4 regions of the Methylobacterium sp. WL19 genome follow, and region 1 is predicted to be linked to each of the others. Evidence: riboswitches for the same ligand, from Rfam matches in the RefSeq annotation. Region 1 holds a riboswitch; each other region holds the start of a gene.
The links. A riboswitch is a leader RNA that binds a small molecule or an ion and turns the genes downstream of it on or off. The one in region 1 is predicted to bind cobalamin.
Positions count from the first base shown of each region.

Region 1 (7,860 bases):
ATCTACCCGCACCTCGCCATGGGGACCCGGACCGCCCGCCTGCGCATCGAGCTGCCCAACCCGAACGGCGACCTGCGCCCGGGGATGTTCGCCGACGTGACGATCGCCACCGGCAGCGACAGGCCGGTGGTGGCGGTGCCCGACGACGCGGTCATCGACACCGGCACCAGGCAGATCGTCCTGCTGGACAGGGGAGAGGGTCGCTTCGAACCGCGGCCGGTCAGGCTCGGCACCCGCGGCGACGGCTACGTCGAGATCCGCGACGGCATCGTCGCCGGCGACCGCGTGGTGACCTCGGCCAACTTCCTCATCGATGCCGAGAGCAACCTGAAGGCGGCGCTGCAGGGGCTCTCGGAACCCAAGCCCGATCCCGGGCCGCAGGCCGCCGCCGAGGGGAAGGCGCCATGATCGCCCGCCTCATCGCCTGGTCGGCCCGGAATCTGGTGCTGGTGCTGATCGGGACCGTCTTCGCGGTGGGAGCCGGGCTCTACGCCCTGAGGACCCTGCCGCTCGACGCGATCCCGGACCTCTCGGACGTCCAGACCATCGTCTACACCGAGTACCCCGGGCAGGCGCCCCAGGTCATCGAGGACCAGGTCACCTACCCCCTGACCACCGCGATGCTGACGGTGCCCCGGTCGAAAGTCGTGCGCGGCTTCTCGTTCTTCGGGGTGTCGTTCGTCTACGTCATCTTCGAGGACGGCACCGACCCGTACTGGGCCCGGAGCCGGGTGCTCGAATACCTGAACACCGTGGCCAAACGCCTGCCGGCCGGCGTCACCCCGACCCTGGGACCCGACGCGACCGGGGTCGGCTGGGTCTACCAGTACGTCGTGGTCGCCAAGGAGCGCACGCTGGCCGAGCTCCGGTCGCTGCAGGACTGGGTCGTCCGCTTCGGGGCGTCGCGGGCCGAGGGCGTGGCGGAGGTCGCCGGCGTCGGCGGCTTCGTGAAGCAGTACAACGTGGTCGTCGATCCGAACCGGTTGCGGGCACAGGGCATCACCCTGTCCAAGCTCCGGGAGGCGATCCGGTCGAGCAACGCCGACGTCGGCGGCCGTACCGTCGAGCTCTCCGAGTTCGAGTTCGTCGTCCGTGGCCGCGGCTACCTCAAGAGCGTCGCCGACATCGAGAGCATCGTCCTGAGGACGGAGGCGGGCACACCCCTGCGGGTGAAGGACGTGGCTCGGGTCGAGCTCGGTCCCGACGAGCGCCGCGGGATCACCGAGATGAACGGCGACGGCGAGGTCGCCGGCGGGATCGTCCTGCAACGGTTCGGTGCCAACGCCCTGAACGTCATCGAGAACGTGAAGGCCCGGCTTTCCGATGTCGCCGCCAGCCTGCCCGAGGGCACGGAGATCCTTCCGGTCTACGACCGCTCGCACCTCATCGAGGCGGCCATCGAGACCCTCAAGGGCACGCTGATCGAGGAAAGCGTCATCGTAGCCCTCGTCTGCGTCGTGTTCCTGCTCCACGTCCGCAGCGCGCTGGTGGCGATCCTGATGCTGCCGGTCGGCATCCTCATGGCGTTCGCGGGCATGAAGGCCCTCGGGCTCGGGGCCAACATCATGAGCCTGGGCGGCATCGCCATCGCGGTGGGCGCCATGATCGACGCCGCCATCGTGATGATCGAGAACGCCCACAAGCACCTGGAGCGGGCGGACCCCGGCAAGCGCCGGGTCGAGATCCTGATCGAGGCCGCAAGCGAGGTCGGGCCGTCGCTGTTCTTCTCGCTCCTCATCATCACCGTGAGCTTCCTGCCGATCTTCACGCTAGAGAGCCAGGAGGGCCGCCTGTTCGGTCCGCTGGCCTTCACCAAGACCTTCGCCATGGCCGCGGCGGCGGTGCTGTCCCTGACACTCGTCCCGGCGTTGATGGCTTTATTCGTCCGGGGCCGGATCATTCCGGAGCACCGCAATCCGGTGAACAGACTCCTGATCTGGATCTACCGACCGCTCATCGCAGGCGTCCTGCGGGCGCGGGTGCTCACCATCCTGTTGGCCCTCGTCGTCCTGGCGGCGACGGCATGGCCGGCGAGCCGGCTCGGCTCCGAGTTCATGCCCGACCTCGACGAGGGCACCTTGATGTACATGCCGACCACGCTGCCGGGCATCTCGGTGACCAAGGCCGGGGACCTGCTCGCCACCCAGGACAGGATCATCAAGTCGTTCCCCGAGGTCGCCTCGGTCTACGGCAAGGCCGGTCGGGCCAACACCGCGACCGACCCGGCGCCGTCCGAGATGTTCGAGACCATCGTCAACCTGAAGCCGAAGGCGGAGTGGCGACCCGGGGTCACGACGGCGAGCCTGAAGGCCGAGATGGACGCCGCGCTCCAGTTCCCCGGGGTCTCGAATGCCTGGACCCAGCCGATCCGCGCCCGCATCGACATGCTCTCGACCGGCATCCGTACGCCGGTCGGGATCAAGGTGCTGGGGACGGACCTTTCCGAGATGGAGAAGGTCGCCCGCCAGGTCGAGGCGGTGGTGAAGGCGGTGCCGGGCACGTCGAGCGCCTACGCCGAACGGGTGCAGGGCGGCTACTTCCTCGACATCACCCCCGACCGCGAGGCGCTGGGCCGGTACGGGCTGACCGTCGGCGACGTGCAGGACGTGATCGGGATGGCGCTCGGCGGCGAGAGCGTCACCAACACCGTCGAGGGCCGCGAGCGCTACACCGTCAACGTACGCTACCCGCGCGCCTTCCGCTCCGACCCGCGCTCCATCGCCTCCGAGGTTCAGGTGCCGATCCCGGGTGGGGGCACGGTACCGCTCGGTGAGGTCGCCAAGGTTCAGTTGAACCGTGGCCCGACCCAGATCCGGACCGAGAACGGGCAACTCGCGGTCTTCATCTACGTCGACGTCGCCGGTCGCGACCTCGGGGGCTACGTCGCCGAGGCGCGGGCGGCGGTCGCCAAAGAGGTGAGCCTGCCGCAGGGTACCCTCGTGCAGTGGAGCGGTCAGGTCGAGTACCTCGACCGGGCGACGGCCCGGCTCAAGGTCGTGGTGCCGCTGACGCTGCTGATCGTGTTCCTGCTGCTGTACCTCAACTTCCGTCGACTGACCGAGACCCTGATCGTGATGCTGTCGCTGCCGTTCGCGCTCGTCGGCGGGGTCTGGCTGATGTGGTGGATGGGCTTCAACCTGTCGGTGGCGGTGGCCGTCGGCTTCATAGCACTGGCAGGCGTCGCGGCCGAGACCGGGGTGATCATGCTGGTCTACCTCGATCATGCGCTGGCCGAGATCCGGGCCGGATGCGACCGCGCCGGACGGGCACTCACCCGTGCCGACCTGCGGAGGGCCATCATGATCGGCGCGGTGGAGCGGGTGCGTCCGAAGATGATGACGGTGGTCGCCATCATGGCCGGGCTCCTGCCGATCCTGTGGAGCACCGGATCGGGCTCTGAGGTTATGCAGCGGATCGCGGTCCCCATGATCGGCGGCATGGTCTCGTCGACCGTCCTGACCCTCGTGGTAATCCCTGCGGTCTACGGCCTGGTGAAGGGCTGGGGACTGCCGCGGTCCGAACCGAATGCCATCGACCCCGAGGCCCGACTTGTAACGTTATGAACACACAGGGCGGAAAACCCCGAAGCGACATTGACGCTGGGCCATTCCCTCAGGTCCTGTATGTCCGACGGTTCCTCCCCGGAGGATCAAAAGGGAACGCGGTGAGGATGAGGTCCGAAAGGGCCTTCCCGAAGCCGCGGCTGCCCCCGCAACTGTAAGCGGCGAGCCCATCATCAACACGTCACTGGGTCTTCGGGCCTGGGAAGACGATGAGAGGGCGGTGACCCGCGAGCCAGGAGACCTGCCGTCAGTCGTGGTCACACGCGAAACGCATCGGGCGGGGTGTCCTGATGGGTGTCGAGGCGCCCGGCTGCCCTAACGGCAGGCAAGCGCCCAGGCCTCGTTCGCGGTGACGTGCCACAGACGTCGCCCGAGGCTTGTCCCGTGTCCTTTCCTTCCCGAACCGCGTGCTTGCGCACGCTCGCGCTCGCCTGCGCCGCCCTTTCCGGTCCCGTGCTCGCGCAACAGGCCGCCGCCCCCTTCGCCGATGTCCCGCGCGGGGCCGAGGCGGCCGTCACGCTCTCCGAGCTTTCCGTCTCCGCCACCGGCGTGCCGACGCCCGTCGACCAGGTCGGATCAAGCGTCACCGTGCTCACCGCCGCCACCCTGGAGGCCCAGCAGCGCCGCACCGTCCCGGATGCCCTCCAGCAGGTACCGGGCCTCAACGTCGTGCAGACCGGCGGCCCGGGCGGTCAGACCTCGGTGTTCATTCGCGGCTCGAACTCGAACCACGTGAAGGTGCTCATCGACGGCATCGACGCGACCGACCCGTCGAACCCGAACGGCTCCTTCGACTTCGGGCAACTCCTGACCGACGACCTCTCCCGCATCGAGGTGCTCAGGGGTCCCCAGAGCGGCCTCTATGGCAGCGACGCCATTGGAGGCGCGGTCTCCTTCACGACGAAGCGTGGCGAGGGACCGGCCAGGGCCACCGCGCGGATCGAGGGCGGCTCGTTCGGTACCTTCAACCAAAGCGGCAGGATCAGCGGGTCGGAGGACGGCTTCGACTATTCGGTCTCGATCCAGCACTTCCGTGCGGCCGCGACGCCGGTGACGCCGCCGAACCTCGTCCCGCTCGGCCGGGCGATCCATCCGAATTTTTACGACAACGAGACCGTCTCGGCGAAGTTCGGCTACCAGTTCACCGACACCTTCCGCATCAACTCGGTGACGCGCTTCATCAATTCCCGTCTCCTATTCACGGGAACCGACTACAGCACCTTCCCAGCCTTCCCGGCGGCGTTCCGGAGTGCCGCCGACGTGCAGCAGGTCTTCACCCGCAACGAGGCCGAGTGGACACCGTTCGCTGGGTTCCACAACCTCTTTGCGATCAACTACTCGAACTTGTTCAACAGACAGCAGGGCCCCCTCGACCCCCTTGCGACGCCGGACGCGACGACGGGCCTGGGCGAGCGCACGCGCTACGAGTACCGCGGGGACTACCAGCTCTCGCCCGGCAACCTCGTCCTGTTCGGCGCTCAGCGTGACGACGAGAGCCTGTCGACCACCGACCCGAGCCCGTTCGGGGCCGGCAACTTGCGGGCGAGGAACGGCAACACGGCCGGCTACGGGGAGGTGCAGCTGACGCCCTTCGAGCGGGCGTCGTTCGTTGCCAACATCCGCCACGACGAGAACGACGCCTTCGGGCCGGCCACCACCTTCCGCGTCGCGCCGAGCTACATCCTGCCCTTCACCGAGACCCGGATCAAAGGCAGCGTCGGCACCGGCTTCAAGGCGCCGACCCTGAGCCAGCTGTTCCAGAGCTTCCCGGCCTCAAACTTCTTCGCCAACCCGAACCTCAGGCCGGAGGAGAGCCTCGGCTACGACGCCGGCATCGAGCAGCCCCTGGGGGACCGCGTCCTCGTCGGAGCGACCTACTACGCTAACGATTTCAAGAACCTCATCACCTCGAACGCGACGTTCACTTCGAACGAGAACGTCGGCCGGGCCGAATCGTACGGGGCGGAAGCCTTCGTCGCTGTCCGGTTCTCCGATACCCTTACGGGCCGGATCGACTACACCAACACGGTGACCAAGAACGAGATCACCAACCAGGAGCTCCTGCGACGGCCCCGCCACAAGGGCAGCGCGACGGCCTTTTGGACCCCCCTCCCGGGCCTGACCGTCAGCGGGACCGTGATCGTGCTCGGCCACTTCGTCGACGGCAACCGCGACTTCTCGGTGGCCCGGCTCAAGAACCCGGGCTTTACCCTGGTCAACCTCGCGGTGAACTACGACGTCAGCGAGACGGTGAGCGTGTTTGGGCGGGTCGATAACCTGTTCGACCGCCGCTACGAGAACCCCACCGGCTTCCTCGGGGCAGGCCTCGCCGTGTACGGCGGCGTCCGCCTGACCGCGTTGTGAGACCGCCGATGGCAAGACGGTCCGGCTTCGCGGTCCTGACGGTGATGCTGGCGGTCAGCCAAACCTGGTCGATTGCCGGTAGGATGGCCGCCCCAGCATCCGGGGAACCCCGGCACGTCGTCTCGATGAACCTCTGCGCGGACGAGCTCGTCCTTCGGCTTGCCGACCGCGATCAGGTCGCCGCCGTGACCTACCTCGCTCAAGACCCGCGCGGCTCGACCGTCGCACGGGAGGCCGCCGGCATCGCGGTGACGCGCGGCCTGTCGGAGGAGATCGTCGCCCTGCGGCCCGACCTCGTCGTCGCCGGTGCCTTCACGACACGGACTACGGTGGGCCTTCTGAAGCGCGTCGGCTTCCCCCTTCTCGAACTCGGCGTACCCACCGACTTCGAGGGGGTGCGGGCCCAGATCCGGACCGTCGCCGCGGCCCTCGGGCACCCGGCGCGCGGCGAGGTGATGGTCGCGGACCTCGACGCGCGGCTGGCCCGGGTGATGCCGGCGGCCAAACCCTTGCGGGCCCTCGTGATGCGTCCGAACGCCTTCACGGTGGCACCCGGCAGCCTTGGCGACGCGGTGATCCGTGCCGCCGGCCTCGCCAACGTCGCCGCCGAACTCGGTCGCGACCGTTTCGGCCAGGTCCCGCTGGAAGCGGCGGCCTTGGCCGACGCCGACCTCATCGTCCTTGACGAGGGGGAGCCCGGCGCGCCGTCGCTGGCCGATGCCCTGCTGCATCATCCCGTCCTCGACACGCTACGCCGGCAGGGTCGCACCGTCTCGATCCCGAACCGGCTCTGGACCTGTCCAGGTCCGCAGGTCGCCGAGGTCGTGGCCTTGCTCGCTGCGGCGGCACACCAACGGGCGGCACGATGAACGCTCCCCTCCCGCCTCCCATGTGGGTCGACCGGGCGGTCGTCGGACCCCGCGCGGTCGTCTGGATACTCGGTCTGCTTGTGCTCGTCCTGACGGTCGCGTCCATCGCGGTCGGGTATGCCCCCTTCGACGTTCCGGAGGCGGCTGGCGACCTCATCGCCGGACGCGCGACCCTCCCGGCGCTGGTGCTCTGGGAACTGCGGCTACCCCGCGCCCTGCTCGGGGGCCTCGTGGGATTCAGCCTCGGGCTGACCGGGGCGGCGATGCAGGGCTACCTTCGCAACCCGCTCGCCGATCCCGGCATCCTCGGCATCTCCTCGGCGGCGGCCCTCGGAGCCGTGGTGGTGTTCTACGGCGGGTTCGCGGCCTCCTTTGCCCTGGCCCTCCCGCTCGGCGGGATCGCCGGCGCTGCGCTGGCAGCGCTCGCCCTCAACCTCCTCGCCGCCCGCGGCGGTACCACCCTGGGATTGATCCTCGCCGGTGTCGCCCTGTCGAGCCTCGCGGGTGCCATGACGGCGCTGGCGCTCAACCTGTCGCCCAATCCCTACGCGGCCCTGGAGATCGTGTTCTGGCTGATGGGGTCGCTCGCCGACCGCGGCATGGACCATGTCTGGCTCTGCCTGCCGCTGATGGCGGTCGGCTGGGGCCTGATGCTGTCCACCGGCCGTGCGTTGGATGCCCTGACGCTCGGCGAGGACACGGCGACGAGCCTTGGCTTCCATCTAGTCTCGGTTCGCCTGCGCCTGGTGACGGGGGCGGCGTTGGCCGTAGGCAGCGGCGTGGCTGTGAGCGGCGCCATCGGCTTCGTCGGCCTCGTGGTGCCGCATCTCGTGCGACCACTGGTCGGCGCACGCCCTAGTGCCAGCCTGTGGCCGAGTGGCCTCGCCGGGGCCGCCCTGGTCCTTGCCGCGGACTTGGGCGTTCGTCTCCTGGCGACGCGCCCGGAACTAAAGCTCGGTGTGGTGACTGCGCTCGTTGGGGCACCGTTTCTGATCGTGCTCCTCCTGCGTGAGCGAGGACGCGGCGCATGAGCCTCGCGATCGCAGCCCTCGATGTCCGCCTCG
Region 1 is NZ_VRVC01000025.1:34,814-42,673, forward strand. It holds gene FV220_RS07405 (efflux RND transporter periplasmic adaptor subunit) at 1-408, shown strand, start outside; gene FV220_RS07410 (CusA/CzcA family heavy metal efflux RND transporter) at 405-3,563, shown strand; cobalamin riboswitch at 3,615-3,827, shown strand; gene FV220_RS07415 (TonB-dependent receptor) at 3,975-5,927, shown strand; gene FV220_RS07420 (ABC transporter substrate-binding protein) at 6,011-6,796, shown strand; gene FV220_RS07425 (iron ABC transporter permease) at 6,793-7,827, shown strand; gene FV220_RS07430 (ABC transporter ATP-binding protein) at 7,824-7,860, shown strand, end outside.

Region 2 (7,860 bases), on a different contig from region 1:
GGGCTTCGAGCGGACGGAATTGTCCTCGATGAGCGGGCGTGGGCCGAAATAGCGAAGCCGTAGCGTACCGAACCAGCCCAGCGACTCGCCCAGCGTAAAGCCGGCGGCCGCGATGGCGGTAGGGGCGGCGGGGATGCGGCTCCCCGCAGGGTCGCGGTCGGCAAAGCGCGCATGGGTCACGGTGAGGTCGGCGTCGAGAGCGAGCCAGGGCGTCACCGCGTAGTGGTTGGTCCACTCGATGCCGGTGCGCCGGCTCGGGCGGCTCGGCTCGGTGGTGCCCGCATCACCCACGAACAGGTTCTCGGAATCGAAATCGAGCTGGAACAGGGTCACGGTCGACTCGAGACCGGCGATGGAGCGGTTGCGGATGCCGACCTCCGAGCCCACCGAGCGCACCAGCAGGGGCACCCGGTCGAGGGGGAACAGGGGATTGCCCGGATCGACCGTGATGGTCGCGCCCCGGGCGTCGTTGGAATGGAAACCCTCGCCGTAATTCACGAACAGCTCGGTCTCGGCCCAGGGGCCGAACACGACGCCGAGCTTGGGGCTGACGATGCCGTCCCGCGCATGGCCCGAATTCAGCGGATTGTTCGATCTCACGGTGGCGTCGTAGGCGTCGGCGCGCAGGCCGACGCTGGTGCGCAGCCACTCGGTCCAGCGCAGGCGGTTCTCAAAGTAGAGGGCGGCGCTGCCCTCCTGCACGCGGTCGTCGCGCACGGTGGAGAGGGAGGTGCGCGCCCGCGTGTTGAACAGGCCCACATGGATGTCGTCGAACCGCGCCTGCACGCCGATCTCGTTCTCCATGGCGAGACCGAACAGCTCACCATTGAACACCCGCGCGATCTCGCCGCCGGCGACGGTGCGGCTGTCGAGCTGGCGGAACTGGTCGCCATTGACCGGATCGTTGAGGAAATAGGTGAAGTTGTTGAACAGGTTGAGATTCGAGCGGATGACGTAGGCGCTGGCGCGGGTGACGCCGCCGTCGTCCGACCGGCTCCAGCGGCCCGACAGGGAGAAGCGGCTCGCATTACCCCCATCGCTTGGGTCGAGGGTGCCGAAGCGGCCGATCAGGCCCTCGGAGATCGCCCGCTGAGGGATCTGGTTCGTCGCCGTCCAGCGGTTGGAATAGGCCATGCCGGTGAGGGAGAACCCGTCGAGGGCGGTGCCCTGGCTGTAGCGCAGCACGCCGTTGAGCTTTCGGATGGCGTCCGGCACCACCCAGGGGCCGTCATAGACCTGAGCCTCGCCGGCGGCGAGGAGCGTCCCCTCCCCCAGCGGCGCGGAGGCGATGGTGAGCGCCCGCTTGTAGCCGAAGCTGCCGAGGGAGGTGAGCGCGAGAGGGCGGGGCACCGCGTCGATCGTGTCGATCCGCACCGAACCGGCGGAGGCGAAATCCCCGTCGCGGGCGAAATACGGGCCCTTGTGGAACTCCACCGCGCCGACGAGTTCGGGAATGAGGAAGTTGATGTCGGCATAGCCCTGGCCGTGGCCATGGGTGCGCATGTTGGCGGGCATGCCGTCGATGGTGATGGCGATGTCGCTGCCGTGGTCGAGGTTGAAGCCGCGCAGGAAGTACTGGTTGGCTTTTCCCTCGCCGGAATGCTGCGTGACGATGAGGCCGGGCACGGCTTCCAGTACCTCGCCGGGGCGGGTGACCGGCCGGTCGTTGAGGGCCTTGCCGGTGATGACGCCGGAACTCGACGTCAGCGCGGGAGCGGACAGGGCGCCGAACGCTTCGGCCCCGCCGGCTCCACCCGTGGCCCCGCCGAGGCCGGGACCGGCAGCGGGGGGCGGACGCATGTCGGCGGCCACGGAAAGTTCGTCGAGGGTCGCCTCGGCGATGGTCGCCGCGCCGGACTGGGCGAGGACCGGTGACGCGGATGTCAGCAGCGCGAGGACGAGGAGGGGATGGAGAGCGCGTGGAGGATGGGCAGACACGGGCGAAACCTCGGGCGACGGCAGTGGCACGTCACCGCGAACGAAGCCGATGCGTTCGCGACATGCGAACGCCCCGACACCCCACCGGGACACCCCGCCCGATGCGTTTCGCGTGTGACCACGACTGACGGCAGGTCTCCTGGCTCGCGGGTCACCGCCCTCTCATCGTCTTCCCAGAGGCCGGAGCCTCCAGTGACGTGTTGATGATGGGCTCGCCGCTTACAGTTGCGGGGGCAGCCGCGGCATCGGACGCAAGATCCTAACCGCGTTCCCTTTTGATCCCCCGAGGGGGAACCGTCATCGTCAGGCTAGGTCGGCCGCAACGGGAGGGTCAATGGCGAGATGTTCCCGCATCGACCATCGCCGCCGCCCTGTCGCATCACGGCAACGTCCGGCATCACTCCGGGAGCGAGTCGAGGTTCCTCGGCTCCTCGATGCGGCGGCCGTTTGTCTCGGCCCGGAAGCGTTTGCCCATCTCGTAGGCCGATTTGCGCATGCGCATGATGCCGCCCAGCGGCCGGTGCGCGGCCAGCCCGTGCCACGGGCTGAACGACAGGCCGTCATCGACGAAAGCCGCGCGGGCCTCGCTCCAGCTCGTCTGCGGCGCGGCGGTGAGGGTGGCGATGGTGCGGTAGGGGCTCGTTGCCTCCGACCAGACCACGGAGGCGTCCTCCACCGGCATGTCGTCGAGGTTCAGGCAGAGCTGCGCCCGCAACTCCCAGGTGCCGCCATGGCGGCGGAAATGCGCCAGCACCGCCTCGCGGATCGCATTGGGGGCGCTCGTGTCGTCCAGCGGCTTGTCGGTGAGCGCCGTCAGGTCCGGCGAGACCGGGACGAGCGCGATCTTGGCGATGTGATCGCCGAAGCGCAGCGGAACCTGGCTGTAGAAGCTGTCGCCCAGAATGTGCGTCTCGGGCTGTCCGCCCAGCGTCGCCAGGGCCGGGCTCGGCGAACCGGTGGCCGCCACGACCGCGCTCTGCACGCCGCGCAACGCCGCCGAGGCGACCTTCTTGAGCCCCTCCGCCCGATCCGTGGTTTTGGCGAGGAGCTTCAGGGTCGCCAGGAACTGCTTCGGTCCCGGCGCCGAGAAGGCCGGCCCGTTGACGAGCACGAAATCCTGGGTGGCGTCCCCCTCCGACCCCTCCAGCCGTTCGCCTTCGACACCGACGATCTTGATCGCCACGCCGCGCGGAGTGGAGACGCTGTCGTCCAGGATATCACCGGGGATGGTCGAGAAGCGCATCACCACGGGGTAGCGCCCCGCCTGCGCGAACAGGCCCTGCGCCAGTTCGGGGGATAGGCCGGGCGCCACCTCCAACTCGGCCCTCAAGGCGCCATGCGCCTTGGCATGGACGCTGCGGATGGCATGACCGCCATGGGCGAGGGTCGTCTCGCTGATGGAGCGCATGGTCTCGTTCAGGGACCGGCTGGTCTCGGCCTCGTCGGCGTCAGGGGTCTCGACGGCGGGCGTGTAGCGCAGGTAGGGGGTCTCGATCGCCAAGGGTGCTGCTCCGGGGGATGGCGGATGCCGCGCCCCGAGGCGCTTCTAAGGCCTTGAGGGAACCGGGCGGCTCCGCAACTTGGTGGTGTTCCAAGTTGAGAATCCCCGACCGGTGCTCCCGTTCCGATCCCTGCGGCAACTCGCCAAGTCGTGAAATCGGCGATCAGGCGGCGTTGTCCCAGGTCTCGCTGATCGGACGCCCGCCGCGCATGAGGCGCGCGCGCAGGATGACGTCACCGGGCGGCAGCGGCGTCGGCGGACGCCATTCCACGTAGAGGCGCCAGCCCCCGGTCTGGGGCACCCGCTCCACCACCGGATCGACCATGGCGCCGGCGCTGGCCGAGACCTCGGCCGCGATGTCACCGTCTGGGCCGGTGGGCAGGCCCGGTCCTTCGAAATCGATGACGTAGAGGCGCCGCTCCGGACTCGGCGGCGTGGTCGGCCGCAGGCGCTCGGCCGAACCGACATGGGTGGAGACCACCCGGGCGAGCGCGCTCAGTACGGCGGTGTCCGGTTCGGCCCCGATGGTGGCGAGCGTGTAGGCGAGGTCGAGGGCGCTTCCCGCCGTGACGGGTGCGGCCGGCACGAAGGCGGCGACGATGTTGTCCATGTACTCTTCGCGGGACGGGATCTCGAAGAGCTGCACCGCCCCGGCGCCGAACCCCGCCTGGGGCGTGACCCAGAGGCCGGGCCGGGCCTCGTGTCGGGCCTGGACGTCGAGATAGGCGGCAAAGCTTCGCTCGCGCTGGAGAAGTCCGAACCCATCGAGGGGATCGACCCGGAACGCCGAGATCTGCGGATCGCGCCGTCCGTTGCTCAAGGGACGCCATAGGCGGTCGTCCTTGGTCGCCACCACCAGCCCGTCGGAATCGTGAACCTGCGGCCGGAAATCGTCGAAGGGCGCGGCTCCGCGCGCGCCCGGACCGTTCGCTCCGTGCAAGAACATGCTGGTGAGCGGCGCGAGGCCGAGACGCGGGATCGCGGCGCGGGGATGCAGCGAGGCGGTGACGACCATCCGCGAGGTCTCGCCGGGTTCGACCACGAAGCGGTAGGCGCCCGCGAGGCTCGGCGAATCGAGGAGCGCCAGGATCGTGACGGCGCGGGCCTCGGCCTTCGGCTCGCAGATCCAGAACGCCGTGAAGTCCGGAAACTCCTCCGCTCCCGGACCGCCGGTCTGGATCGCGGCACCGCGCGCCGACAGGCCGTATTCCTGCGTCTTTCCGCGAAGCCGGAAATACGAGGCGCCGAGGAAGACCAGGAATTCCTCCTGGTGAGCCGGCTTCCTATCGTCGAAGGCGTGATGCAGCCGGAAGCCGGCAAAGCCGAGATCGCGGGAAAAGTCCTGCCCGGCGAGGTCGGAGCCGAGATCGAACAGGCCCGACTGGTACAGGATCGGCTGCGGCGGCCCGTCCGGCGGCTGGAGGAACAGGGCGACGCGCTTCTTCTGCAGGAAGCCGCGATGGAACAGCTGCAGCGAGAACGAACCACCGAGGCGAGGGGCCGCGTCGGGGCGGAAGGTGATCGCGCGGTAGCCGTCGTAGCTGAGGCCGGCGAGCGGGGCCGGGAGATCGTCCGGAGCGGGCCGGTAAGGTGAGGCCGCGAGGCGGCGGGCCTGGGCCACGACGCCCTCGAAGGTCATCGGCGCGTCGCGCGGTGGGTCGAGAGTGTCGGCGGCCATCGTTCTGGCGGTATTCAGGTCGACGGCACTAGGCATTATGATGCCTGCTGTCAGACCGAGCGCGGTTCGCAAGGTCTGCCGCCGCGAGAGGGGCTCGCGTCCCGAACGCTCGTCTCCACCGTCGTCCCGTGTCATCGATGCCCTTCGTGTCGTGACGGATGACGGCCCATCTCAGCCTTGATCGAGTGTCCATCGCCCCATGTCCATCACCCGGTTGTCGCACGACGCATCCCAAGCCGGAATCCCGGACCCGGTGATTCCGGCGAGCCGGCCGAGCGAGACGCCCTCGTTCGAGGCGCCGTCGCTCCTGTGGCGGCGGCTCCTGCTGGCGGTGCCGACCCTGGCCACCGCGGCGGCGATCGCGTGGCTCGCCGTGTCCGCCTATGGACGCCCCGACGGCGCCTTGGGCTGGGCCGTGCTGGTCCTGTTCGGCCTCGTGATGGCGTGGCAATCCTTCGTCGCCTGGCAATACGTCTACGGACTCGTGGCGGTCGCGTTCGGCGATGCCGCCAAATCCGCGATCGAGATCCGCTCGGCCACGGTGCCGGCCACCGCCTCGGGCCTGAGCCGCACGGCGGCCGTGGTGGCGATCCATGCCGAAGATGCGGTGGCGGTGTTCGCCGCCCTTCGCGTCATGGCCCGCTCGCTCCAGCGTGGCGGCGGCGACGGGTCCGATATCGACATCTTCGTCCTCTCCGATACGCGCGACGGCGCCATCGCGGCGGTGGAGGAGCATGAATTCGCGCGGATCGAGGCCTGGGCGCGCCTGAACGGCCCCGGCCTGCCGCGCTTCCGCTACCGGCGGCGCCAGGACAATGCGGGCCGCAAGGCCGGCAACATCGCGGAGTTCTGTCGGAGCTACGGCGACGAGTACGATTTCATGATCGTGCTCGATGCCGACAGCCTGATGACCGGCGCCGCCATGCGCCGCCTCGCCCGGCTGATGGAGGAAGCCCCCCGTGTCGGGCTGATCCAGACCGTCTCCTACGCCACCGGCCGGGACACGCTGTTCGCCCGTATCCAGCAATTCGCCGTGCGGCTCTACGCGCCGCTGTCGATCCGCTGCCTCGAGACCTGGCAGGGCGCGGATGGAAGCTATTGGGGCCACAACGCGATCCTGCGGGTCGCGGCCTTCGCCGACAATGCCGAACTGCCGGTGCTGCCCGGCAAGGCGCCGCTGGGCGGCGAGATCCTGTGCCACGACATCGTCGAAGGAGCGCTCCTGCGCCGGGCCGGATGGGAGGTCCGCCTCCTGCCGGAGATGGGCGGCACCTGGGAAGAGATGCCGACGAACCTCGTCGATCTCCTCGGGCGCGAGCGGCGCTGGTGCCAGGGCAACATGCAGCACCTGCGCGTCACCACCCTGCCGGGCCTGCGGGCGGCGAGCCGCTGGCACCTCATCGTCGGCATCCTGTCCTACCTCGCCTGCCCGCTCTGGGTGCTGTTCCTCGCCGCCGCCTCGATCCAGGCCGCCGTCACCGGCGATCTCGGCCTCCTGGCCTATGGGCTCACCGGGACGGGCCTCGCCGCCCATGCGCTGGCCGCCCTCGTCGTCGTCGTGATGGCCCTGCCGAAGCTCCTCAGCCTCGGCCATGTCCTGGCCTCGCCGACCCGCCGCGCGGCCTTCGGCGGCACCGCCTCGTTGCTGAAGAGCGCCGTGCTCGAACAAATCGTCTGGGTGCTGCTCTGGCCGGTCATGACGGTCTTTGCCGCGGGTGCCGTCGCCACCACCTTCATCGGCCGCGTGGTGCGCTGGGATTCGCAGGTGCGCGACGACCGTCGGGTGCCGTGGTCCGAGGCGATTCGCCTGCAGGTGGACGCCCTCGTGGCGGGTGCGCTGCTCGCCGGCCTGCTCGTTTATGCCGGCGATCCCTGGCTCGCCCTGTGGATGGGGCCGGTGGCCCTCGCGCTCCTCACGAGCCCGGCCTTCAGCGTGCTGACCAGCCGCGCCGATTTCGGCCGTGCCTCGCAGAGGAACGGCCTGTTCCTCTCCATCGACGACACGGACCGCGCCCCCGAACTCCTCGACCTGGCCTCGGTCCGCCGGGGCGAGGAGCGGGGCCTGCGCCTCCATCAGGAAGCCTGGGCGAGCTGAGGAACCGGCCTCTCCGCGCCGCGATGAGGCCGAAGGGGCGACGAAGGGGCGAGAGGCTGGAAGCCAGGTCCGAACCCGATCCGATCTTGCCGTGGATGCGGGCGCGCGGTGTCGCCCGGAGAGGTCATCCGCCCGCTTGCGACCCTTTTACGCTCCACGGACCCCCAACATCCATTTCGGTTGCCTCATCAAGGACTTCATGCCTAACGTCGGGGCTCGGACGGGTCGGGTGACGAAGGATTTGGCTCGTTGGGTGCAGACGACACGAGGGCTGAACCGGGCCTGCCGTACTTCTGCCTGACGACGTCGGGCTTGCCTCCCGGAGAGGCTTTCGAGCAATGGCGCACGCTCCTGGCGCCGATGTACGAGGTCAGTCCGACGACGCGATCCGCCGTCCTGCCTTTCGGCACCAACATCGCGTACCCGATCGACGACCTCGTCGCTCATCGCACCCTGCTCTCGACCCAGCGGCTCCAGCGCGATCGCCGACGTGTCGATGCCGGTTCCGACCAGTACATCGTCCAACTCTACCGGTCCGGCCGCTTTCAGGGCACCGTCGCCGGCAAAGCGGTCTCGGCCTCGGCCGGCACCGTGACCTTCATCGGCCGCCGTCATCTGCTCGATGGCATGCTCGACCGGGCCGATACG
Region 2 is NZ_VRVC01000125.1:2,490-10,349, reverse strand. It holds gene FV220_RS20170 (TonB-dependent receptor) at 1-1,938, opposite strand, end outside; cobalamin riboswitch at 2,050-2,252, opposite strand; gene FV220_RS20165 (catalase family protein) at 2,336-3,439, opposite strand; gene FV220_RS20160 (glucan biosynthesis protein) at 3,603-5,078, opposite strand; gene mdoH (glucans biosynthesis glucosyltransferase MdoH) at 5,317-7,212, shown strand; gene FV220_RS20150 (helix-turn-helix domain-containing protein) at 7,462-7,860, shown strand, end outside.
Region 2: linked by a shared signal. The riboswitch ahead of FV220_RS20170 (TonB-dependent receptor) and the one ahead of FV220_RS07415 (TonB-dependent receptor) in region 1 are both predicted to bind cobalamin.

Region 3 (7,860 bases), on a different contig from region 1:
CATCAGAGCGTCCGGCTCCGGCAGGTGGCCCACCGCATAGCCGGCCCGCCGCAGCGTCTCCGTAATGATTCCCGCGCTCGCCGGCGTGTCCAGCCCCACGGCGAAGCCCGCCCGGCCGCCACGGGCAGGGTAGTCGGACAGGACCAGGGCGAGGCGACGCGTTGCGCGCGGCCGGTGTTTCAGCGCCACCCAGGCCGAGGCGCGGTCGGCCAGGGCCGCGATACCGGCCGAGAAGGGAACAGCGCGGCGCTCGCTGAACCCGTCGAGTTCCGGCCCGTCCTCCTTGAACGAGATCGGGAAACCGGAGAGCCGGCCGTCGAATTCGGGAAGCGCCACCTGCATGGCGAGGTCGGCGGCGTTCATGCCCCGCGCCGAGGCCTCCCAGGCCTCCCGTGAGGCCCCGATCGTGTAGGCTTGAAGGATGGGCGCGTTGGCGCCATCAAGGACGAAGCCGCCATCCTCCCGCGCCGAGAAGGCCGTTGCCGCGATGACAATGTCCGGGCTTCGCGCGGCCAGAGCTTCCCGCACGGCATCGAGGGCGAGCGCGTCCTTGAGGCTTGCGACCGCGAGGGTGGCGGCACCGATGCCGCGCTCACCGAGGGCTGCGATGAGGTCGGCCACGGGCCGGGTGTCGCCGCCGAGCACCGCCGACCGATAGACCAGGATGAGGGCGAGGGGGCGATCCCGACCTGCGGCGGCCAGGGCGGTCTCGTGTGCGACCGGTCCGCAACCCGGGCACCAGGCGAAGCCGCGCGGCAGGGCGACAGGCGGCAGCGCGTCGACCGCGTGCCCGATCTCCAGGGAGAGGCGCCGGATCATCCGGCGCAGGTTGTCGGACCCGCCCGCGCGGCAATAGCCCTCGAGTGTCTCCACCAGTTCGGGAGCCACCGTCGAGAAGGCGGTGAGGCGGGGATCGGGCTTGTCGCAGCCCGGAATGACGGCGAGCTTCACGCCGTTCGCGCGAGCCGCGGCGGCGGCGCGCTCGACTCCGTAGCGCCAGTAATCGAGGCCACCGAGGCAGCGGATGACCACGACTTTCGACCGCGCGATGACGTTGTCCACGTAGAGATCGACGGACATCGGATGGCGCAGCCGGGCCAGCTTGGCGAGGCGGAGCGTCGGGACGTCGCTCGCCGACGAGTCCCGTGCCGCTGCCTCCCGCTCGGCCGCATGCGCGCCGGCCATGCCGGAGAGGTCGGAATCGGTGAAGGACAGGAACACGATGTCGCCGGGCGCCTGGCCCAGATCGATGGCGGCTTCGCCTTCGTCGAGGGAGACCGTGTCGATTCGGATCAGATGCATGGGCGGCGCGCCGTCATGGCTGTGCCCTGGAGGACGTCCGCTCGGTCATGGCGCTTCGGCGGCCGCGCCGGCGCCACAGCGCGCGAAGGAGAAGCACGCCGATCAGCACCAGCGGTAACCATGGCAGGCCGGCGACGACGAAGCGCAAGGCCGATCCTGCGCTCGCGCCGAAGGTCTGGCCCGCCTGGGCCCAGGCTTCCTCCACGGGGGCGAGGGGCCCGGCGCGCGCCTCGTCGGAGCGCAGGGCGACGGAGACGAGCTCCGTGTCGACGCGCTGGCTCAGGCCGCGCTGTTTGGCATCGGCTTCCTCGATCTGCGACTGAACCTGCGCCAATTCCTGCGCGATGCGGATCAGATCCTCCACGCGCGGGTCGGGCCGTGCGGCGATCGCATCGAGCCGGGCGCGATAGGCGGTGAGCTGGGCCAAGCGCCGGCCGCCATCCTCGATGGCATCCGTCAGGTCGTCGGCACGCGTCGACTGGCTCCGGAGCACGACGTCGCCCGTCGCCTCGCCGGGCAGGGGCGACGTGACGAAGGCCATGAAGGGAGCAACGGATTCATGCGGCAGTCGGACCTGGACCTGGGCCTGCGGACGGCCCGCAGGCCTCCGGCCATCGTCGATGGACGCAGCGACGAGGATGCATTTCAGGGCCGCCTCGTTCAGGCAGCGGTCGCGGGCCGCCTCGAAATGCGGGTTCACCCGCTGGGGCGGTAATCCGATGGTCAGGTCGTGGGTATAGGCGAGCTTCGCATCGCCCGTCTGGGCGAGAGGGCGAGCCACCGGAGAGAGGCGTGCCATCGCCCGGCTGTCCGAGGCCTGAAACTCCGGTTTGGGCGGACGTGAATCCGAGCACCCACCGATCGCCGCGAGAGCCGCCAGGCCGGACGCGACCACGAGGCCGCGGCACCCGCGCGCCGGGATCCGTCGGGCGGTCAACGCGCTCACCCCGCCAGGGCGGCTGCCACCGCCCCTTGGTCGAAACCCTTCAGCCCGATGACCACGAGCCGGCCGTCGCGGTTCTCGCTCGCCCGCCAGGGGCGGTCGTAATGATGGGCGATGCGGGCGCCGACGCCCTGGACCACGAGGCGCATCGGCTTGCCGGTGACCTCGGCGAAGCCCTTGATCCGCAGGACGCCGCTGGTCTCGGCGGCGCGGGCGACGCGGGCGGCCAGATCCTCGGCGCTCGCCGTGGCAGGCACGGCAATGGCCACGGAGTCGAAATCGTCGTGATCGTGATCCTCGCCCTCGCCGTGATGCGAGGGGCGGGCGTCGAGATCGTCCTCGGCGGCGGCGCCGAGACCGAGGATCACGCGCGGATCGAGGCGGCCATGCTCGGCCTCGACCATCTTCACCGCGCGCGGCAGCTGGCGCTCCACCTCGGCGCGGACCTTGGCCTTGCCGGCTTCGTCGAGGAGGTCGGCCTTGTTCATGACTACGAGGTCGGCGCAGAGGAGCTGGTCCTCGAACACCTCCTCCAGCGGGTTGTCGTGATCGACGCTGGCATCGTCGGCCCGCTGGGCGGCGAGGGCCGCCGGATCGTCGGCGAAGAAGCCGGCAGCGACGGCGGGGCCGTCGATGACCGCGATCACCCCGTCCACGGTCACCCGCGAGCGGATCGCCGGCCAGTGGAAGGCTTGGACCAGGGGCTTCGGCAGAGCGAGGCCGGACGTCTCGATGAGGATGTGCTCGGGCGGGTCGGCCCGGTCGAGCAGCTTGTTCAGGGCCGGCACGAAATCGTCCGCCACGGTGCAGCAGATGCAGCCATTGGCCAGTTCCACGATGTCCTCGTCCTGGCAGCCCTCGATGCCGCAGGCGGCCAGGAACGATCCGTCGAAGCCGATATCGCCGAACTCGTTGACGATGATGGCGAGCCGACGACCGCCGGCATTCTCCACGAGGTGACGCACGAGGGTCGTCTTGCCGGCTCCGAGGAAGCCGGTGACGATCGTGCAGGGAATCTTCTCGACGATGCTCATTCGGCGGCGTCCGGAATTCTGTCCGCGCGCGGCGGAGGAAACGGGGGAATGCGGGCGACGACACCTTTGCGGAACGCTTCCGGCCGTGCCTTCCAGGGCACGATGCCGTCGGGCGTCTCCGCGTACAGGCCGATGCCCGCGAGGATGGTCCTGGCGGATTCGATCGGGTCGAGGTCGCCGTAGACGTAGGTCCAGCGGCCCTCCGACGCCACGGCGACCGTGCATGGGCGCTTGCAGACCGACAGGCACTCCACGCTCTCGACCGCGATGCCCTCGATGGCGGCTTCCGTCACCGCTTCGCGCAACGCCGAGACGAGGCGGGCCCCGGCGCGGGGCTCGGACGTGTCGCCGGCCGTGCGACAGGTGGCGCAGACGTAGAGTGCGACCGCGTTGCCGGCCGGGATGTCCTCGTCAGGCATGCGACGTCGCTGGGTTCTTGCGCCCGACGCTGTTCCAGGCCCAGCCGAAGGCGAGGCCGATCACCGCCCAGAACACGAAGGCGATGCCCAGCGACCGAGCGGCGAACTGGGCCGCGTAGCCCGGGGGCAGGGCGGAGGCGGCGTGGCTCGTCTCCGGAGCGCCTGCCAGATGCGGTGCGACGAGGAGCACGATCCCTCCGGCGATGGCGATGGGGGAGCGGCGGATCGCGATGAGGTAGAGCCCCATGGCGGTGGCGGCCGCAGTCATGATCCACCAGAACTGGCGTTCGGCGAGCGGAGCCGCCTCCATGCCGGGCAATTCCGGCGGCAGGCCGAGGGCCGGGGCGAGAGCCACGGCGAGGAACCCCGCAATGGCGAAGCGCAGGCCGGTTTCCGGGCTCGGCTCGCGCCCGCAGGCGATGAGAGCCGCGCCCAGCAAAAGGGCATAGCCGACGCCGCCGACCAGGGTCGCGAGGGCGGTGAAGACCATACGGGGCAGGCCGGGCCCGGGCTGCCAGGCCGGTGCGACCTCGCCGCCTTCGACACCGTCCGTCTTGCCGCCATGGTCGTGGCCCGAATGGACGGGGACGATGAGGGAGGCCGGCGAGGCGCCGCGCGGCATCCATTGCGCGGCCGGCGCCGTGGCTTCGCCGCTCTCGTAACGCTCGGCCGCGATGATCAGCGGCGAGGTGAGGGCGAACTGCAAGCCCGTGGCGACGACAGCCGCCAGGAAGCCGGCGACCAGGGCCGCCGACACGAGTCGGATCATCATGGAATCAGGTCCTGACTGAGCGCGTGGCGGTCAGTGGCAGGGGAAATTCTGGGCGTGCCGGAAATCGTGGGCCGCGTTGTGCAGCGCCATCGCCGGGGCGAAACCGGCCATGAAGACGAGCCCGAGGCCGAGGAAAGCGGCCATGAGCACCGCGCCGAGACGCTCGTTGCTGCGGGTGCCGGTAAGGACGAGGGTGTTGGTGGTCATCGTGTCAGGTCTCCGGCCGCCCCGCCGGCGGCGTTCGAGGATCGAGCGGGAGGACGATGTGGTCCCCTTCGGATGGCAGGTCTCCTGGCTCGCGGGTCATCCGGTCCTGCCGCCTTCCCGGATCGCTCCGGTGGCCGATGGCAGGCCCGTCTCCGCTCACAGTTGCGGGGGCAGCTGCGGTTTCAGGCGCGAGCCCTCACCGCATTCCCTTTTCACCCCGTCACCGGGGCACCGTCCGAAGCTCGCTTCTACGCGCTCGCGCGACCGCTGACAACGCGCCGCCAAAGCGTTTTACCGCCTTTGACGGGGCAGGGCGGTTTCGCGCTAAAGGAAGCCATGCGGCAGCCTTCCCCAAGAATGACACTGGTCCTCGGCGGCGCTCGCTCGGGCAAGAGCCTGCACGCGGAGCGCCTCGTCGAAGCCCATCCGGCGCCCTGGCTCTACCTCGCCACCGCGCAGGCCTGGGACGACGAGATGCGCGAGCGCGTCGCCCTTCACCGGTCGCGCCGCTCGGCCGATTGGATCACCCGGGACGTACCGATCGACCTGGCCGAGGCCGTCGCCGCGGCGACCGGGCCGGTGCTGGTCGATTGCCTGACCCTGTGGCTCACCAACCTGATCCTGTCCGAGGCGGACGTCGAGGCCGCGACCGTCGCGCTGATCGAGGCCTGCGATCGCGCGCCGGGGCCGGTGGTGCTCGTCGGCAACGAGGTTGGGCTCGGCATCGTGCCGGACAACGCGCTTGCCCGCCGCTTCCGCGACGCGGCCGGGCGCCTGCACCAGCGCCTCGCCGCGCGGGCCGACCATGTGGTGTTCATGGTGGCGGGACTGCCGATGATCGTGAAACCCCAACCCGGAGCAGCCGCATGAGCGAGTCAGACACGAACGATCCGGAGGCCGAACGGCATCGCGAGAAGATGGAGAAGCGCAAGGCCATCCAGGACGCCGAGGTCGCGGCCAAGACGATCGAGAAGGGCCTCCTCATCGTCAATACCGGCCCCGGCAAGGGCAAGACCACGGCCGGGCTCGGCCTCCTCCTGCGCGCCTTGGGCCATGGCTGGCGGGTCGGCGTGGTCCAGTTCATCAAGGGCGCCTGGGACACCGGCGAGAAGCACGCGCTGAAGGCTTTCGGCGACCAGATCGAATGGCATACGCTCGGCGAGGGCTTCACCTGGGAGACCCAGGACAAAGCCCGCGACATCGCGGCGGCCGAGCATGCCTGGGCCAAGGCCGAGGAATTGATGGCCGACCCGACCATCCGCCTCGTCCTCCTCGACGAGCTCAACATCGCCTTGCGCTACGATTACCTGCCCATCGACGCCGTGGTGGCGGCTTTCCGGGCGCGCCGGCCCGATCTCCACGTCATCGTCACCGGGCGCAACGCCAAGCCGGCCCTCATCGAGGCCGCCGACCTCGTCACCGAGATGGGCAGCGTGAAGCACCATTTCGCCGCCGGGGTGAAGGCACAGGAGGGGATCGAGTTCTGACTACTGGGCGCGGTCAGGCCCCAGCGCCGACCGGCTGGTTCTCGTGGAGGACGAGCTTCAGCGTGGCGACGAAATCCTCCAGGGCGGTGCGATCGAGGTCGCGCTGCAAGGCCCCGTGGGCGACGGCGTTGCGCAGGTTCGCGATGGGACGAAGACGATCCGCCTCGTCCGGCGTCACGATGCCTTCGCCCGCGAGCTCCTCGATCAGCCGTGCGGGCGATTGAGAGTGTGACAGGCGGTTCGGAATCAAGGCCCGCCCGATGGCTTCGAAGGTCGACCAGCCTAGCAGCAGAGCCGCTTCCATCTGGCCGGCCGCGATGAGGGCCTCGACCTTCGTGATCGTGCGGTCGATGATGTCTGGCGTCACGCCGTCGATGGCGGGCACGCCGCCGCCGGAGCGGGCGTAGTAGATCCGAAGCTCCCAATCGGTGACACCGAGGAACCGGTCAGCGACCCTTTCCCGGCTTCCGGATCGCGTGCCATCCCGTACGATTTCGATCGCCAGATTCTTTGGTTTGCCAAGCGCGATGGCGTCTGGAACGTAGTCGCCCATGAAGGAGGGCAGAAGCTGGCGTGAAGGGTGAGTATAGACCTCGTAGCCGGCATCCGTAAGTGCCGGGATGATGAGGTCGAGGACCGGCCGTTCTGATTCCATGCCGCTCATGCCAGTTCCTCGAAGGGATCGTCCGAAAGCCTTACGTATAGGATCGGCTTCTGTGCCGACAGAGCCGCCGCCAGGAGTGGGCTCGGCTGCGTGAAAGAAAACACCCGCTGCGGTTCGAACTTCTGGATGACTACCCGTTCGATCTGGGAATCGTCCATGTAGATATGCTGGTTGAGGGCATCGAGAACCAGTTTGACGATATTGTCCACGTCGCCCTGCACGGGGCCGACCGGGAAGTAGAACAGCGTCACGGCGAGTTTGCCCTCGCAGGCGAAGTGGTTCTCGGGCAAAGAGCCGTCGCTTGCCGCCCGGACCTTCTGCTTCCACTGCGATTTGGAACTCGGTCGGGCCGATTGGAACGAGACCGGTGTGCCGCTGACGAGGAACTCGATGGGAAAGATGAGCTCCACGAGAGATCACCTGGCGTCGCGGGCTTCGGTCCCGCAACTTTTGCACGGCTTCGTCAACGTGTATAGTATTATTCTAAATCGCCCTTGGGTTGTGTCTCGTCGCTGCTTCCGGCGCTGCCTCGTTCCTCTCACGATTTTTCTGTCCGGTGCCGGTGCGGCATCCGCCCAATCCGTCACGTCCTGGCCGGACACCTATCTCGGCCGGGTCGAGGCGCTGGCGGTGATGGAGGGGCTGAATGCGCGGCTCCTGGCGGGCCGCAGCGCCACCGCGACGCTCGAAGGCTGGTGCTCCGAGCACGGCATGGCGACGGACCCGCGGCTCACGGCGACCCTCCTGCGCGATGTGGACAAGCCCGCCTCGGAAGAGACGCGCCGCCGCCTCGCCGCCGGACCCGACACCGTCCTGAAATACCGCCGCGTCCGGCTCGCCTGCGGCGACCACGTCCTGTCGGAGGCCGACAATTGGTACGTGCCCGAGCGGCTGACGCCGAAGATGAACCGCCTGCTCGAGACCACGGACACGCCGTTCGGCAGGGCGGTGCAAGCCCTGGGAACCACCCGCCAGACCATTGGGGCGGACCGTCTCTGGCAGCCCTTGCCGCCCGGGTGGGATCAAGCGGTC
Region 3 is NZ_VRVC01000060.1:21,633-29,492, forward strand. It holds gene cobN (cobaltochelatase subunit CobN) at 1-1,302, opposite strand, end outside; gene FV220_RS13420 (DUF4349 domain-containing protein) at 1,316-2,101, opposite strand; gene cobW (cobalamin biosynthesis protein CobW) at 2,245-3,279, opposite strand; gene FV220_RS13430 (DUF1636 domain-containing protein) at 3,276-3,698, opposite strand; gene FV220_RS13435 (CbtA family protein) at 3,691-4,470, opposite strand; gene FV220_RS13440 (CbtB-domain containing protein) at 4,501-4,677, opposite strand; cobalamin riboswitch at 4,734-4,928, opposite strand; gene cobU (bifunctional adenosylcobinamide kinase/adenosylcobinamide-phosphate guanylyltransferase) at 5,035-5,547, shown strand; gene cobO (cob(I)yrinic acid a,c-diamide adenosyltransferase) at 5,544-6,164, shown strand; gene FV220_RS13455 (hypothetical protein) at 6,178-6,828, opposite strand; gene FV220_RS13460 (RusA family crossover junction endodeoxyribonuclease) at 6,825-7,238, opposite strand; partial or broken gene FV220_RS13465 (hypothetical protein) at 7,330-7,860, shown strand, end outside.
Region 3: linked by a shared signal. The riboswitch ahead of FV220_RS13440 (CbtB-domain containing protein) and the one ahead of FV220_RS07415 (TonB-dependent receptor) in region 1 are both predicted to bind cobalamin.

Region 4 (7,860 bases), on a different contig from region 1:
ATTGGTCCGGTCCGTATTTCACCGGCCGAACCGCAGCTGTGAAATTACAGAGGCACCAATTTTTCACTGATCCGAAGGCCGGCCGGGTGATCAGACTGCAAAATCCATCACGGCGATTTTTCACACTCTGGATCTGCCCCAGTGCAAATTGCAGAGAGCCCATTTTTCACACCGTCTTTTGCCTCTTTGCGACTGTGTGAAATCGATCTGCGCGATTTTTCACTCGGCGCGTTCGGGATTGCTGAGATATCCCCCCGTCCTATTTTTCACTGGGTCACTCGCCCCCCGGAAGGGCACCAATTTTTCACGCCGATCTTACCCCCAGGCAGTGGAGCGTCTTGGTCGGTGTAAGCGCAGGGGGGGGGGAATTTTCACAATCGTCCACGACACAAGGTAAAGCATTGAATTTACTTGTTTTAATAAAGCAGCAGGTCCGGGCATGAGCACTCATACAAACCCCAAGAGAGCACGGATCAGGATAGGGGCAGCACGCTATTTCGCGGCTTGAAACAGCGCTTTGCGGGAACTGCTGTGCCCCACGGATCCGAGTGAGAAACCGCCCGTAAGAACAGGTCCCCAAAAGATCCCAGAAGACCCATGATCCGACGATCCTGGCCTCGCTAGCTCAATGGCTCAATTCCCCAAATGTGACGCACCCCTGCGGGCGCATCTCATTTGGCGGCTCTGGCTAGTTGATTTTGGTTGCAGTCCCAGTCGCCCTGGCTGAACAATTGGGCGTTTCCAATTCGGTTCGACGTATCACCCCTTCCAGGGCTCACTGCAGCTCGATCGGTTGGTCATGCCTTCGCCTCCCCGCCTAGCTGGGTCAGGGGATCAAGTTGCCACTTCGGATCCCTTTTTTCAGAGATGCGGACCAAGCGCGCATCATTACGGATCGATTTTTCACACCGTTCCCGATCCCGGCCACGCGAAATCCAAGTCGGCTATTTTTCACTCTGAGTTTTGAGCTCGACCGGGATATAGGCTCGCCCCGTTTTTCACTCAGACGCCCCTGATACGACGCCGAGATCCCATTTTTCACACCGACCCGTGAGGCCCAGAACAACGCTCCGAGACAACTGGAAGACCGATGATCCAACGGCCCTGGCTTCGCTAGGGTCATGTCCCAGGTGGTGGTGTAGCTGATGGGTGGTCATCGGCGATCGCCGGGTAGGGTCGGGTTGTGAGAGCCAACCCGAACTCGAGAGATCCACGATGACCGGCGAGATGATGGCCCCGCGTGCTGATGGGAAAAAGTGCGGACGCGGATTTGCTACGTGAGGTGATCGGCTTTGCAGCCGAGCGCCGCGCCCGTTTCCGCAGCCTTCGCGCTCTGGCCTATGTCTGTGCTGGCCCGTGCGCCCTAGAAGCCTGCCGGCTCCTCGCTTAGGCAGAGACCGGCCCAAATGTCCTGGAGCCGGCTAGCGTCGCCCTCACCCCCTTGGCGCCGCTCGACCGCCGCGCGATCCTCGCCTCCTATGGGCGCCTCACCATCTGTCGAAGGAACTGACGCATGATGCGCCCGCGAACGACCGTGCCTCTATCGCCAGCACCAACGCTGCGGGAAGCCTCTCCGGCTCCGACTTGGCAGGTAGCCATCGTGCCGATCGCGGAAGCGGTGATTGGACTAGTTGCGGCAGTCGAGAGCCAGCCAACGGCTGGTCCGGCGATTAGAGCGTTTCAGGCCGCCATTCGGCGCAAGGGCCAGGATGCCGCTGAGGCTGGTGGGACGGAAGCGATGGAGGCAACCCTACGCACTGCTGCCGACGCCGCTCCTGACCGTGCTGAGCGCCGTAAGAGCATCATTGATAAGGCGTGGACAGGGTTGCCAGGATGGCGGATCTGAAAAGGCGAGAACCGTGGTTCATATCTCCCATCTCCACCTCCCGATTTTGCAGCCCGAGGACGTCATTCCGCACTTGGGCGCTGCGCATCACTACCGCGAAGGCCGATCCGCTTTTCTGATTGCTGAGACTTGGTTCGCAGGACAGCGCACGCTGCCAGGTCTTCCAGTGATGATCCAGTACGTCCTCAACCAGTACCCACGGCTGGCCGGCGCAGAGCTCGTCGACGCTTTTCTGGAACGGTGGATCGAACTCGGGGATGGCCTAAAGCCGTCGCAAGCCGATGTGCTGGCCGTTCTCGGGTTGCCGGGAGAGCTAGCCGTCATGGCTGTAGAAGGGAAGGTCGACGAGGCGTTCGGCCCACGGGTCTCAGAATGGCTTGTAGGTGGATCGAAGGGTAAGATCGCTAGGTTGAATCGACTCTCCACGACGCTAGGCCTTAGCACGGAGGCGACCAACCCCCTTCGCTATCAACTGCTCCACCGAACCGCCTCAGCCATCTACGAGGCGAAACGCTACCGCGCCCGCGTCGCGGTAATGATGGTCCATTCATTCGATCCAGGCGATGCCGGCCTTGCGGACTTCAAGGCCTTCGCCACCGCCATAGGGCTGCCGACAGCAGATGCGACGCGCTTGGCCGGTCCTGTTCAATGTGAAGGTGTCGATCTCTTCCTTGGATGGGCCGCCGACCGACCATCCAGCGAAGGCTTCTCAATCGTGGACGGCCGCAAATCCGACTCCGGCTTCTTCGACGAGGATTGATCAACCAGGGACCACGCATGAAAAACGGCGAGGCTTCCGCCCCGCCGCTCGATCAGCTGAGTCTTTCGGTCGTCAGAGGCCCATCATGGTCCTGGCGGAGCCAACGACCGTTGCGAGAAAGCCGAAGGCGAACGCGCCGATCATCGCGTAGCTGAAACCCTTCATCTGCATGATCGAAGCCCTATCGACCGATTAGCAGCGGTTCCCGCCGGAGGTCTGGCCGTACTGCTGAACGGGGAAGTTCTGCTGGTTGGCATTGCCCTCGGCGGCCGAGCTCATCGGGCAGTTGGCCGGGTTACGCGAGAAGGCGCTGTCGCGGGCACCAAGCGAGCCAGTAGCATCGACCTCATACGAGTTGAACGAGGTGTAGCGGGACGGACGCTCGAAAGCCATCGCGGACGAGATCGGAGCAACGCCAAGAACAAGAGCGGTGGCGATGGCGGCGATACGGGTCTTCATGTGGATGACTTAGCTCCTTTGCGCTACAGTCCTGGGATCAGGTCTGTTTGTTGCTGTATGAGACTAAGATAGGGTGCCGATCTAATTCTTGACGTGCCGGCGCGCACGCAATGGCGTGGATTAACTCTCCTGTAGCGGAGGCCATGACCCCACACGAAGAAGTCGCCTAAGGCAAAGGTAGCGATGTGGGTGAGGAGCGGGCGGTAGGGCGGATGGCGTGAGGAAGAGGAGCGTCCCCAACAAGGCACAGGGCAGTGCCATAAGCACTTGTTGAATACCGCTGCGTGTTGGCTCCGCGATCCCGTGCGTCGTATGGGGCTCGCGGAATCGTTAAGGGAGTTGACCGGCATGGCAGATGGAGTGCGGCCTACGCAGTCGCGGTTAGGGCTGGCCGTCACAGTGGCCTTCGCGATCCTGTTTGCAGGGGTCGGTACGCTCGGCTGGGGCTGGTACCGCTACGTCACCGCTGGCCCAACGCCCTACGACGAGGTTGGCATCGAGGTGAACCGCCGTCTGCCAGAGTCGCTACGGACTTGGGGTTGCGAGCGCATCAAAGAGCGTTTCCCGCGCTCTGTGCCACCCTACGGTTGCCAGCCCGGGCAGATCTGATCGAGGCTGGCGACGCAGTTTATCTCACCCCTCCACTCTTCCGCGAGCAAGCTCGTGGGACCCAGAAGGTGCACAGCGTCAGTAATCTGACGACAACAACCTCAGCTAGAAGCTACCGCACTTCAGAGTACGGCCCCCGAAACAGGTCGCCCGAGGCCCTTCGCCTGAACAACGTTCGCCACCGCCGGCGCCGATGTTCAGGGCGATCGTGGTTCATGTGGCAGCGCTGACATAAGGCTGCGAGGTTCCTGTCCGCATTGTTGGCAGTGTCGTGATCGCGATGTGCGGTTGCCAGCACGACTTTGGTAGAGCGGAGGCTCCCGAGATCCTCGAAGCTCGGGAGGATCCTTAGGGCGTGCCCAGTTCCGTCGCGCCAGGAGCCGGTCTCCGCATCCCACCAACGTCCATCACCCAGGTGATAGACAGCCTTTCCATGAGGCCGCCCACAGCTCTCGCAAGCCCCCCCGGCGCGTTGGAAGCGTATCACTGCAGAGAGCTGCGGCCAGTCGATTGGATAAAAGAAGCGATGTTCGCGCCGGATCGGCATCGAGATCAGGCCTCGCTGACTGTAGCTGCAGCCTGACTGCGGGCCCGGGCCTGGGGGAAATAGCTGTAGAAGGTGTCCCGACTGATCCCGAGCCGTTTAGCGATAGCTGCGATCGAGATGGTGCCGGATTGCAGCAGGGCGCGGCCTACCTCGATATCAGCCTCGGTGAGCTTCTTTGGCCGGCCGCCCTTCCGGCCGCGGGCCAGCGCCGCTTTCAGCCCTTCCATTGTCCGCTCGCGGTTCAGGTCGAGAAAGTACTCGGCCATGGCGCCGTGCATCTGCAGAGCGAAGCGACCGTGAGCCGTGTCGCTATCAAACTGCTCGGTGAGGCTTCGGAAGTGAACCTCCTTCGTCCGCAGATTGTCGATCGTGCGCATCATCTCAACGAGCGAGCGACCGAGCCGATCAAGCTTCCAGACTATGAGCACATCGGTCGGACGCAGGTAGGCGAGAGCGGCATCGAACTCAGGACGTTTCGTGCCGGCCTTTCCAGATTTCTTCTCCTCGAACAGTCGTTCGCATCCGGCCTTGGTCAGCGCATCGCGCTGCAGGTCGAGGTTCTGATCGAGGGTAGAGACGCGGGCATATCCGACGAGCATGTCGGGATAGTGATTCAAGCACGTTTATCTGGCAATAGAAAACCAGTCATATTTTCCCGACATAAACGGAGCCGTTTGCCCCCGATTAGGAAGCACATCCAGCATATGTCGGGAAAACGATCGAATATCGGACATGGATGCTGATAGCGCGATCGTCTCGTTTGGGTGGTTATGCGAAGGTCTGCTTTCGGGCCGAATTTTTGAAAAGCGGACGCTGCATAGCACCGAGGCAAACCTTCGTAAGTGCTGACCTGTAACCTTCCAGGCACACATCGTCGGAAAGCCTTTGCGTGCCATTGACGGCGGACGCTTTGATCGCGCTCCTTATCTCCGACGGTTCCTCCCCGGAGGATCAAAAGGGAACGCGGTGAGGATGAGGTCCGAAAGGGCCTCCCCGAAGCCGCGGCTGCCCCCGCAACTGTAAGCGGCGAGCCCATCATCAACACGTCACTGGGTCTTCGGGCCTGGGAAGACGATGAGAGGGCGGTGACCCGCGAGCCAGGAGACCTGCCGTCAGTCGTGGTCACACGCGAAACGCATCGGGCGGGGTGTCCTGATGGGTGTCGAGGCGTTCGGCTGTCCTTACGGCAGGCAAGCGCCCAGGCCTCGTTCGCGGTGACGTGCCACAGACGTCGCCCGAGGCTTGTCCCGTGTCCTTCCCCTCTCGATCCGCGTGCTTGCGCACGCTCGCGCTCGCCTGCGCCTCCCTTCCCGTATCCGCCCTGGCGCAGCAGACCGCCGCCCCCTTCGCCGACGTCCCGCGCGGGGCAGAGGCGGCCGTCACGCTCTCCGAGCTTTCCGTCTCCGCCACCGGCGTGCCGACGCCCGTCGACCAGGTCGGATCGAGCGTCACCGTGCTCACCGCCGCCACTCTGGAGGCCCAGCAGCGCCGCACCGTCCCGGATGCCCTCCAGCAGGTGCCGGGCCTCAACGTCGTGCAGACCGGCGGCCCGGGCGGTCAGACCTCGGTATTCATCCGCGGCTCGAACTCGAACCACGTGAAGGTGCTCATCGACGGCATCGACGCGACCGACCCGTCGAACCCGAACGGCTCCTTCGACTTTGGGCAACTCCTGACCGACGACCTCTCCCGCATCGAGGTGCTCAGGGGTCCCCAGAGCGGCCTCTACGGCAGCGACGCCATCGGCGGCGCGATCTCCTTCACGACGAAGCGTGGCGAAGGACCGGCCAGGGCAACCGCGCGGATCGAGGGCGGCTCATTCGGGACGTTCAACCAGAGCGGCCGGATCAGCGGGTCGGAAAACGGCTTCGACTACTCGGTGTCGATCCAGCATCTCCGGGCTGCCGCAACGCCTGTGACGCCGCCCAACCTCGTCGCCCCAGGAACGACGACCCGCCCGAACTACTACGACAACGAGACCGTCTCGGCGAAGTTCGGCTACCAGTTCACCGACACGTTCCGAATCAACTCGATCACGCGGTTCATCAACTCGAAGCTGCTCTTCAGCGGCGACGACTATGGCACCTTCCCGGTGACGCTGGGCGGCCTGCGCAGCCAGGCGGACGTGCAGCAAGTCTTCACCCGCAACGAGGCCGAGTGGACACCGTTCGCCGGTTTCCACAACGTCTTCGCGATCAACTACTCGAACCTCTACAACCGCCAGGTCCAGAACGCGTACGACCCGTTCAACCCGCTCCCGACCGCCGGCCTCGGCGAGCGCACGCGGTACGAGTACCGCGGCGACTACCAGCTCTCGCCCGGCAACCTCGTTCTGTTCGGCGCGCAGCGTGACGACGAGAGCCTGTCGACCACCGATCCGAACCCGTTCGGTTCCGGCAACCTGCGGGCCAGGAACGGCAATACCGCCGGCTACGGCGAGATACAGCTGACGCCGTTCGACCGTGCCTCTTTCGTCGCCAACGTTCGCCACGACGAGAACGACGCCTTCGGACCGGCCACCACGTTCCGCGTCGCCCCGAGCTACATCCTGCCGTTCACCGACACGCGGATCAAAGGCAGCGTCGGCACCGGCTTCAAGGCGCCGACCCTGAGCCAGCTGTTCCAGAGCTTCCCGGCGTTCAACTTCTTCGCCAACCCCAACCTCAAGCCGGAAGAGAGCCTCGGCTACGATGCCGGCTTCGAACAGCCGCTCGGCGAGCGCGTTCTCGTCGGCGCGACCTATTACGCCAACGACTTCAAGAACCTGATCAACACCAACGCCAGCTTCACCTCGAACGAGAACGTCGGGCGAGCCGAATCCTACGGGGCCGAGGCCTTCGTTGCGGTCCGGTTCACCGACACGCTCTCGGGCCGGGTCGACTACACCAACACCGTGACCAAGAATGAGATTACCAACCAGGAGCTCCTGCGCCGGCCCCGCCACAAGGGCAGCGCCACCGCTCAGTGGACGCCGATCCCCGGCCTGAGCTTCAGCGGGACGGTGATCGTGCTTGGCCACTTCGTAGACGGAAACCGAGACTTCTCGATCCAGAGGCTGAAGAACCCGGGCTTCACCCTGGTCAACCTCGCGGTCAACTACGACGTGAACGAGACGGTGAGTGTGTTCGGCCGGATCGATAACCTGTTCGACCGCCGCTACGAGAACCCCACCGGCTTCCTCGGGCCGGGCCTCGCCGTGTACGGCGGCGTCCGCGTGACGACGTTCTGAGGATTGCGATGTCGATGCGATGGACGCTGGCTGCGCTAGCGATTGCGGTCTGGCCTGGTCTGTCAGGTGCGGGGTGGGCGGCAGACGAGCCGGCGCATCCGGTCCACGTCGTCTCGATGAACCTCTGCGCCGACGAGCTGGTCCTGCGGCTCGCCGACCGCGACCAGGTCACCGCAGTGACCTACCTCGCCCATGACCCGCGCAGCTCCACCGTCGCGCGGGAGGCCACCGGCATCGCGGTGACCCGTGGCCTGTCGGAGGAGATCGTCGCGCTCCGGCCCGACCTCGTCGTGGCCGGAGCCTTCACGACGCGGACCACGGTGGGCCTGCTCAAGCGCGTCGGCTTCCCCCTTCTCGAACTCGGCGTACCCAACGACTTCGAGGGGGTGCGGGCCCAGATCCGGACCGTC
Region 4 is NZ_VRVC01000101.1:54-7,913, reverse strand. It holds gene FV220_RS18245 (hypothetical protein) at 2,016-2,606, shown strand; gene FV220_RS18240 (hypothetical protein) at 2,799-3,065, opposite strand; gene FV220_RS26175 (hypothetical protein) at 3,787-4,221, opposite strand; gene FV220_RS18225 (recombinase family protein) at 4,227-4,820, opposite strand; cobalamin riboswitch at 5,138-5,350, shown strand; gene FV220_RS18220 (TonB-dependent receptor) at 5,471-7,450, shown strand; partial or broken gene FV220_RS18215 (ABC transporter substrate-binding protein) at 7,459-7,860, shown strand, end outside.
Region 4: linked by a shared signal. The riboswitch ahead of FV220_RS18220 (TonB-dependent receptor) and the one ahead of FV220_RS07415 (TonB-dependent receptor) in region 1 are both predicted to bind cobalamin.